3 regions of the Bacillus sp. PK6-16 genome follow, and region 1 is predicted to be linked to each of the others. Evidence: riboswitches for the same ligand, from Rfam matches in the RefSeq annotation. Region 1 holds a riboswitch; each other region holds the start of a gene.
What was found. A riboswitch is a leader RNA that binds a small molecule or an ion and turns the genes downstream of it on or off. The one in region 1 is predicted to bind magnesium.

Region 1 (3,290 bases):
GGCACCACTATATGCTACATGTCGTTTCTCAATTCTCTCTTCAATTTCTTTCATATTTTCTTTATTATTTAATAGTGATTGTTTATTTTCAATTAATAATTGTTTAAAAGATTTTCTCACTTTTTTTCTCATTTTCATTGTCCTCCTTGGGGGATGATTTATATAAAAGATAAAGAATTATCTGTGTGTTCTTATAATAATTGATTGTTGTGAATTCTATTTGAACTTCATATGAAAATCTCGTTTATTTTCTGACAACTTTGTGAACACGAAAAAAAGACTCTCTAAAACTATGTTGAAATTAATTCACTTCATTACAAAAATCACTATTTTCATCAACTTTTATCATTATATCTTGTCGAAACATTTATATATTTAAAATTGAGTTCGACATAATTTTATTTACTATCATACTGTTTACAAAAACAAAAAGAAGGTGTCACCAAGTCAAAGTTCGACTTATGCAACATCCCTCTTTCCAAACTATTTATAGCATATTTATTAATATTTCAGGTCTTCCCCAATTCATTTCTTCACAAACAAATCTAAGTTTTTCTTCATCCATTGTGTGTAATCCTTCTTCTAGTGAACATGAAATTGGAACTTCACAGTGAATTTCGGCTAATTGTAACGAAATATTTAAGTTCTCTAAATCACTTTCAATCTTCGTACGCTGCGCTTTTGTTAATGATTCTACATTTTCTAGTACAGCGGATACTGTTCCGTGCTCTTGAATAAGCTTATACGCTGTTTTTTCACCGATACCTTTTACACCTGGATAATTATCACTTGTATCTCCCATGAAAGCTTTTGCATGGACGATTTGCCACGGCTCTACACCTTTTTCTTCCATGATTTTCTCCGGTGTGTAATATTCGTAATTTCCAATTCCTTTACGCAGAAGCATAACTGTAACGTTCTTATCAACAAGTTGAAGTAAATCTGTATCACCAGTTAAAATATAAACTTCAGCTTCATTGCAATATTGTTTTGCAAGCGTACCGATACAATCATCGGCTTCGTAGCCTTTCATACCGATAACTGGAATGGATAATTTCGCAGTCATTTCTTGCACTAAATCGAATTGAGGAATTAATTCTTCTGGTGGCGCTGCACGATTTGCTTTATAATTCGAGAACGATTCTGTTCTAAATGTCGTACTTCCCATATCCCAGCATGTAACGATATGTGTTGGTTCGATCGCTTGCGTAGCTGTTAATAAGTGTTTCATATAACCATGAATCCCGTTCGTAGGGGTTCCATCTTGTCGTTTCATAAATTGTCCGTAGACACTTGTTGCGTAAAAAGCACGAAATAATAGTGCCATACCATCAACTAATAATACTTTTTTCATAATTCCTCTCCTATTAAAAAAATAATAACCTTACGTTATCACGTAAGGTTATATAAATAGATTACCATTCTACGTTTTTGCTCAACTTTGTCTATTATACATTGTTTTTGTATATTTAGCACCATTAACACATTAAGACGTTCTACTACAACAAGTATGCAATATGCCTGAATACGTATTTTTTCCAGTAGAAACAACGACAGCCTTTGCATTTCCACTAACGATATGTGAACCTTTAAAACATACATTTTCAAGCTCAAGTGGATTATAATCTTTCATCCGTTTTAATGGAATAAATCGTTTACGTTCAAGGTGATAGCAGCTTTCAAACTTCTCTATATTCGCTTCGTTTCCCGTTAACACAGACTCATTCACTAATAAATCATCTGCATAAATAATACGTACATCAGCTGGCACAGCATCTCCAGCCGAAAGAAAAATTATATCTCCAGGTACAAGTTCTTGCACTGGTATCTCCATCATTTTCAGTTCACTATTTAGCCCTGTACTACTAGAACATTCTACTCTAGATACAGTAATCGTTTCACGTTGTAATTCATCACACACACGTTGTTTTGAAAAACCTGGAATCATGCCACCAAGCTTCATCATTACTTCTGCGAGAAGTGCTCTTTTTGAAGTTAGTTCATTTCGGCCATATACTTGAATACGTTTTTGTGCCTCTTTCATTGATAGTCCGTCTCTTGTTGTTTTAAAATATGCAAATACAGATTTTACATCTCTTGTTGCAATTTCAATTAATAAATCTTTATTTTTTTGGAGCATTGTTTGTTCTTTTATTGATTTTTTACTTAGTTTATATGACGTGTTACCCACAGTTTTGTTTGCATATAACATATTATCGTCTCCTCCTTTACAACATAGGAAGAAACGCTTTGTTTCTCAATTTATCCACTTTACTGTGAAAGTGTCTCGCGTTTTATAAACGCTACATTATGATAAATATAGAGGGAGGAACAAATCGTTTCCTGCCTACATCATATATTTTTGATTTGAAGTATATGGGTAACGGAACCGAGTCAGAATTTGACATGCTCCTCACCTCCTCGTTTAATTTTATAGTTTATACTATGAAATTACTCATAGCTTGGTAACAAAAAAGGCCCCTACCCTTAAGAGAGTAGCGGCCATTACATACACAAATAAACGATTTCTAATATAATTAGAAATCTACGGACCTCTCCCTCACCGAGTTTTAGCACTGTATAGCATAGGTACATTACCAGCTACGTTAAGAAAAACCTTAATTCGATCATTCCTGTTGACCCATTGGCGTCTCTCGACATTTTTGGGCAGTAGCATTTCTCTATACAGGAGCCTCACCTAACAGAGACTTATTTTCATTACATTGAAAATGTTACTCTTATTTAAAATAGATGTCAACCGTAGCCTACAATTTTTTCAAAAGGTATGGCAAACTAACATATATAAAGTGAAACTTTAATCAGCCCTCACCAATCGGGCTTTTACGGGATAAAATAAAAAACTTTACGTTTAAACGTAAAGTTTTTAATAAGTTATACAACCAGCAATTACAATCCCAATTGAAATTGCTAAAAACATAAGAAAAAGACCGACTGCTTGATTATCTTCTTCGAGACTTTTGTTTATATTAAAGCGTGGTGTAAGCCACTCAGCTAAATAAAAGACGATAATTTGAGCCAAAATCCCAACTGCTCCCCACGAAATCATATCAAGAAGTGAAATTGAATTAGCTGCTGTCGAATATAAAACAACAGCTAACCCAAGTAATCGTCCTCCAAGCACATAGCTTACCGCCTTATTTCCTTGAGCCATTAACTTAAATTCCTTTACTTTCGTTGTCACTTCCATCAAGAACAGACCTATACATAAAAGGCCGAGTGTTACTACTAAATATAATAAAAAATTAATCATTTTTTCCCCTCCTTTTTAT
Region 2 (3,290 bases), 2.4 Mb from region 1:
CAGATATCTAATCCAACTTCTTTACAAACCTTTCTTGTAACAATTTCGTTATCGCCAGTTAAAATTTTCACTTGTACACCATGTTTTTGTAATGCTTGAATTGCAGCTGCTGCAGATGGTTTCGGTGGATCTAAAAAGCCGATATATCCAGCGAGAATCATATCAGTTTCGTCTTTTACTGCGTACTCTGTATCATTTATTCTTCTATCTTTTTTATAAGCCACAGCAATAACCCGCATACCTTCACTATTTAGTGTCTCACTTAGTTTTTTGACATTTGAACGTATTTCCTCGGTGAGTGTAACGATTTTTTCATCCACTTCAGTGTAGTTACAAATTGATAAAATTTCTTCTACGGCACCTTTACAAACCATTGTATGTTCACCTGAAATATCCTTTACGATGACTGACATACGCCGGCGGGCGAAATCGAATGGAATTTCATCTAGCTTTTGAAAAGCTGATGGATTAAATGTATTGTTTTCCTCTGTATGCTTAATAACAGCTTTATCTATTAAATTTTTCAATCCAGTTTGATAGAAACTATTTAAATAGGCAAATTGCAAGACGCGATTGCATTCATTTCCCTTGGGATCTAAGTGACGAACAAGGACAACTTTATCTTCTGTTAAAGTTCCGGTTTTATCTGTACAAAGAATGTTCATAGCACCTAAGTTTTGAATAGAATTTAGCTGTTTTACAATTACTTTTTGTTTAGACATGTTAACGGCACCTTTAGCTAAATTAGCAGTTACAATCATTGGTAACATTTCAGGTGTAAGGCCGACAGCGACGGCAATAGCGAAGAAGAAAGCTTCTTGCCAATCACCTTTTGTGAATCCATTAATGAGAAGGACAATAGGTACCATAATAAGCATGAATGTAATTAAGAGCCAGCTTACTTTGTTTACACCTTTATCAAAGCTTGTTTCTACACGCTTTCCAATTACCTTATTGGCTAAAGAGCCGAAATACGTATCGGTACTTGTTGAGATGACAACAGCTTTTGCGCTACCACTTACAATATTTGTTCCCATGAAACAAAGGTTTTCCATATCGAGTGGATTGTAATTTTTTTTCATGTTTGTCGGTAAGATATGCTTATTTTCTGTATGGTAGCAGTGTTCGTATTTTTCTACAGGAAGTGCTTCCCCTGTTAAAGAAGATTGATTAACAAATAAATCTTTAGCGGATACAATACGCACATCAGCTGGAACGATATCACCGGCTGAAAGGGAAATGATATCGCCAGGTACAAGTTCCTCAATTGGAATTTCTGTTGTGTAATTTCGATTTAAATTCGTTACATTTTTTGTTTCATGTACAAATCCATTTATTCTAAATACGCTCGCAGTTGTTCGAACCATAGCCTTTAACTTATCGGCAGCTTTTTGAGAACGAAATTCTTGGGAAAACCGAATTGTTGCACTAAGTAGTACCATTGCAGATACGACAATTGTTCCTTGCATATCATCCGTGAAAAAGGAGAGTGCTCCAAGAGCTAATAAAACGAAAATAAATGGATTTTTAAATGCCGACAGAAATTGAATGTACCACGGTGCCATTTTATTATGAGCTATTTCGTTCGGACCATATAAAGAAAGTCTACGAGACGCTTCTTGTTTAGATAATCCATCTTGTGTTGTTTCTAAAAGTTTTAACGCAGAGCTTACATCTTGTGTTGCAACCTCCACTAATAATTCGTTATTTGTTTTCATGCTATCTTGCTCATAAGCATGCTTTGTTTCTTGTCTTTGTAAATTAAACATCGGTAGTTCCTCCTCTGTCATGAAGGAGGAAACAATCTGTTACCTAACTATTTGAAATGGTGAGGAACAGTTTCTTTCCTACCTACATGATGAAATATGAATGTAAAACGTATGGGTATCTGGGCCGAATCATCAATTGCCAACTGTTCCTCACCTCCGTACAATTTAGTAGTTTCTGAATATGCTATGTTTGTTTCATAGTAAGGTGCATATAGACGTAAAAAGACCTTTACTCAAAACGAGTAAAGGTCTGAATTCGCAGTTAAAAGAGTCCACAACAAAGACTGTTAGTAGACATAAATAAAAACAGTTTTTGTGTATGACAAAATACATGCACCTCTCCCTCGTTGAGTTTTAGCACTGTATAGCATAGGTACTGAAACCAGCTACATTAAAAAAGGCCTTCATTCCGACCTTTCCTGTTGACCCATTGGCGTCTCTCGACATTTTTGGGCAGCAGCGTTTCTCTATACAGGAGCCTCACCTAACAGAGACCATATTCAATTACATGTTGAATGTTAGCACTGTAAAATTGTAGTGTCAATATCTTTTTTATCTGTGTTTTTAAAATATTAAACGGATTTATAATAGATATGTGGGATGAAATGTATGATATTGATTATAAATAATATGAAAAATAAATATTTTTATAAAAGGGGAATTTGTAATGGGACCACAAAATTTTATTATAAATATTGAGAATCAAAAGTGGTTGTTTAATGAGCAGGAAGATTTATGTTCTCACGGGGAAATTTATTTAAATGTGGATGGAACGATTATTACACAAACAGGTATGGATGAGGAATGGGGAATAAGTGAATCAGCTTTAGCTCTGTTACGAACTTTAGATAAAGAATATATTTGTGATATTGAAAATGAAGAGGGGCTTATTTTGCACGGATGTGGCACTATGCTCATGTTAGGATGCCCAATTTCAATTCATTGGACTATAAACCATATAGGTGAAAATGTGGTTTTAAAGGATTTTGTCAAAGTTATTTCTACTGATCAAAAGGCTATATACTATGAAGGGCTTCATATAGAAGTAAATGAAAATGAATATAGAAAACAAATTGTTTCTTTTGCGCTACAGGCAAAAGAATTATTCAATAAATCAAGTGAAAAGATAATTTTAGATGAGTTTGATCAAAGTATGTATACAGACTTTTGGACGGAATATGATCATTTGTTAAATAAGTATAAATAAAAAAGCACTGTAACCAGTGCTTTTTTATTATAGATTACGAGATTGTAGGGTTTTCAAAAATAACAATCTCTGAACTGTTTGTAGTTGAAACACGTTGGGCGTAATATGTTAAAGCTGAAGAAATATATGCTGGTAACGTATCATTTGTATGTGATGTTGTATATTCATGGATTAATTCCTTTAAAGTTGTCCATTCTAATTGTGCTGGGTGATCAGACACGAAAGAACTTACCCAGCGATCAAATGAAGATGAAAAATCAGTTTGTAAACGAAATACTTCTTTCATAATAAAACGCTCCCTTAAAATGTAGTAT
Region 3 (3,290 bases), 850 kb from region 1:
GAGACTATTCGTTTTTTCCATATTTCATATGGGAGTAAAGCACAAACTATTAACCCAATTGTTCCTAAAAGTAGCTTTGTTAATTGAGAATCAACAAAATGTCTACTGTTATAACCGTAATGTTGGACAGCGACAATGGAGCTTGCACTATACATCATGATAATACCTAAAGTACATGTTATGAATAGAGGAAGGAGCAATAGATAATCGAGTTTTAATATTTTTTTCATTTTAATATCCTCCTGATTTAAAACAAAACATAATATTACATTTGCTTATGAATAGAATCTTGTTCTCGTCAATTACTAAATATGACTTTTGTTTAGGAAGATTCTATCGCTTACTCCCTGTTTTTTTACGCAAAAATCCCCCTAGTATGTAACTAGAGGGATTCAAAATGGCATGACTAAATAAGGCTTTTTTCCCCCTAGTAGAGCTTTGGCACTATACAACGTAAAGTAATGAAAATTCATTACTTAGCTATCTTAAGAAGAGCCTTAATCCGACAATTCCTGTTCTACCCATTGGCGTCTTTCGACATTTTTGGGCAATAGCCTGTGTTTGCATAGGAGCCTCACCTAACAGGTTAAGCAATATAAATTTTATGTGTTTGTTTCGTGTAGCAAGCATAAATATATTTTTTTTGCTTGTCAAGCAACCATATTGCTAATTTTATCTGTTTTATTGCTTTATAGTCCTTTGAGAAATGATTTGAAAAAATGTATGTAATCATTCCGTATAAGTACATATTTTTGACTTGTAGTGTATCGTTTGATTAAGTAGTTTAACCATATAAATTTGATAAACAGTAAAGAAGATTTTAATCATAAAAGAAGATTTTTTTATGAATGTTCTTTTGATATACAGAATGACTAATTATTCATCTTTTGTTATAAAATTGGAATTTGATTAAAAACAATAAATTTCATATGTTTTATTACGTTTCTTTGAATTAAATCTATTTGAATTCTATGTTTTTTAAGGAGAATTTTAAATTTAAAATAAAATATAATTTCATTTTCTATAAAAGATTTTTTTATGAATGGAATTGAAAGTCAGTTGACAAATATTAAATTCTGGTTTAAATTTTGAAGTAATTCAATAAACTTTGTTAGGTGAGGCTCCTGTATAGAGAAACGCTGCTGCCCAAAAATGTCGAGAGACGCCAATGGGTCAACAGGAACGGTCGGATTAAGGCCCTTTTTAATGTAGCTGGTTATAAAAACCTATGCTATACAGTGCTAAAACTCAACGAGGGAGTGGTATACGATTTGATAGAAAGGCACCTCTGTGATTTTGGTAGGGCGGTCTTAATAATCATTTATTTGTATTGTGAAAAAACCTTTACTCCTTTTTGAGTAAAGGTTTTTCTGTTTAATTTTATTTATTTTTATCTGGTCTATATTCAAAAAGGAGGTAATTCTAACTAATGAATTTATTGCAATGTAACTATTATTGCTCTAATAAAAAATTTAAGGCAGATAAAATAAAACAAAACCACTCATGAAACTCTAGAGTCTCCCTTAGCAATATGAGGAGGAGTTAACATGAAGAAATTATTAAAGGAATTACTTGTAACCAAAAATAACTTGGATGCAGAGAAAGTTTTACGTCATCCATCGTATGATATTGCACAAGAAGTAAAACAGTTTTCAATTGAAAATCAAGTCATATTGCTAAATACGATTCCTGTATTAAAAAGCTCTAAAATTCTTCAATATATGGGTGCAGAAGAAAAATATAATATCTTAATTCACTTATCTGAAAACAAAGCTAAAAAGTTACTAAATTTACAACCGATTGATGAATTAGTAGATTTACTGCTAGCGGTTCATCCGGAAAAACAGGCTAAATTAATGGCGTATCTAGATAAAATCACAAAACATAACGTGAAAAAATTGATGACCTTCAAACTTGAAACGGCAGGAAGTCTTGTAACAAGTGATTTTGTTGCAGTTAGAGGAAATTGGTCAGTAAAAATGACATTGAAGTACATTAGGGAACATTCTAAAAATGTAGAATCAATATCTTATAGTTATGTTCTTGATAGTCATGGTTATCTTGAGGGAATCGTTTCCATACATGAGTTATTACTAGCAGCAGATGAAGAGATATTATCTACTATCATGATTCAAGAGGTAATTTCAGTACACGCTGAAGTTGACCAGCAAGAAGTTGTAAAAAAGCTACTGAATTATAATTTAGCAGCAATACCTGTCACAACAGCAAATAATAAAATGATTGGTATTATAACATTTGATGACGTAATGAATGTTATGGAAGCAGAAGCTACAGAAGATATTCAAAAGTTAGGCGGAAGTGAACCATTGAATCAATCTTACTTTGAAGCTAGCATTTGGAGTATTTTCTTAAAACGTCTACCATGGTTATTACTTCTTTTTGTTGCTGAGGCATATACAGGTACAGTATTAAAGTATTTTGAAGATGAAATTGAAACTGTAGTTGCCCTTGCTTTCTTTGTTCCGTTATTAGTAGGTACTGGTGGGAATACAGGAACACAGGTTGTAGCAACAATTACTCGTGCAATCGGTATTGGAGAGGTCAAATTTAAAGATATTTTCCGTGTAATGAAAAAGGAATTTGCAATAGGGATGCTTCTCGGACTTGCACTTGGAATAGCTGGCCTCACTCGTGCTTATATGTTAGGAGTTGGAACAGAAGTTGCACAAGTTGTAGCAATTACTTTATTATTTATTGTTATTTGGGCCTCTCTTGTAGCAGCTGTTTTACCTTTAATTCTAAGAAAATTAAAATTAGATCCTGCAGTTGTTTCAGGTCCATTTATTACAACATTTGTTGATGGAACAGGATTAGTAATTTATTTCATGGTTGCAAAAACGTTATTAAATTTATAAATATACACTAAAAAAACGAAAATCGGAATAAGTATTTTGCCTGAATTGCTAAAGTATATTGGGGAATTCAGACATGAGGAAATCAAACACTTTTGTATTTAGATAAATAATATTTTAATGGATTTATTGAATGTAATGAATGCTGGAGGATAAAACTATGAAACATCTCAGAAAAATCTTCAAACGAATTTTGCTTCTATTGTCTATTTTCATGCTTATTGGTATAGGCATATTATTTGGTACTAGCTATGGCCGAGAGCTTCGCATAACAATGGCTGGGAGTATACTAACTTCTCAGCATCCGCAATATGCGAAATATACATTCCTATCCCAAAAGGAACTAGATAAATTGCAAGATAGAATTAATCATCCGAAATGGTCAAATAGTGATGAGCATATTTATAAAAAAATAGC

Region 2: another riboswitch for magnesium. It lies ahead of mgtA (magnesium-translocating P-type ATPase); the one in region 1 lies ahead of M1D66_RS18980 (P-type ATPase actuator domain-containing protein).
Region 3: another riboswitch for magnesium. It lies ahead of mgtE (magnesium transporter); the one in region 1 lies ahead of M1D66_RS18980 (P-type ATPase actuator domain-containing protein).

What each region holds. Positions count from the first base shown of each region.
Region 1 is NZ_CP096511.1:3,726,303-3,729,592, forward strand. It holds gene M1D66_RS18970 (FbpB family small basic protein) at 1-132, opposite strand, end outside; gene M1D66_RS18975 (5'-3' exonuclease) at 488-1,354, opposite strand; gene M1D66_RS18980 (P-type ATPase actuator domain-containing protein) at 1,487-2,212, opposite strand; M-box (ykoK) riboswitch at 2,548-2,713, opposite strand; gene M1D66_RS18985 (DUF350 domain-containing protein) at 2,885-3,271, opposite strand; gene M1D66_RS18990 (glutathionylspermidine synthase family protein) at 3,264-3,290, opposite strand, start outside.
Region 2 is NZ_CP096511.1:1,286,657-1,289,946, forward strand. It holds gene mgtA (magnesium-translocating P-type ATPase) at 1-1,769, opposite strand, end outside; M-box (ykoK) riboswitch at 2,101-2,268, opposite strand; gene M1D66_RS06725 (hypothetical protein) at 2,437-2,976, shown strand; gene M1D66_RS06730 (DUF3932 family protein) at 3,011-3,262, opposite strand.
Region 3 is NZ_CP096511.1:2,872,008-2,875,297, reverse strand. It holds gene M1D66_RS14785 (FtsW/RodA/SpoVE family cell cycle protein) at 1-230, opposite strand, end outside; M-box (ykoK) riboswitch at 417-593, opposite strand; M-box (ykoK) riboswitch at 1,101-1,266, shown strand; gene mgtE (magnesium transporter) at 1,548-2,876, shown strand; gene M1D66_RS14775 (phosphodiester glycosidase family protein) at 3,034-3,290, shown strand, end outside.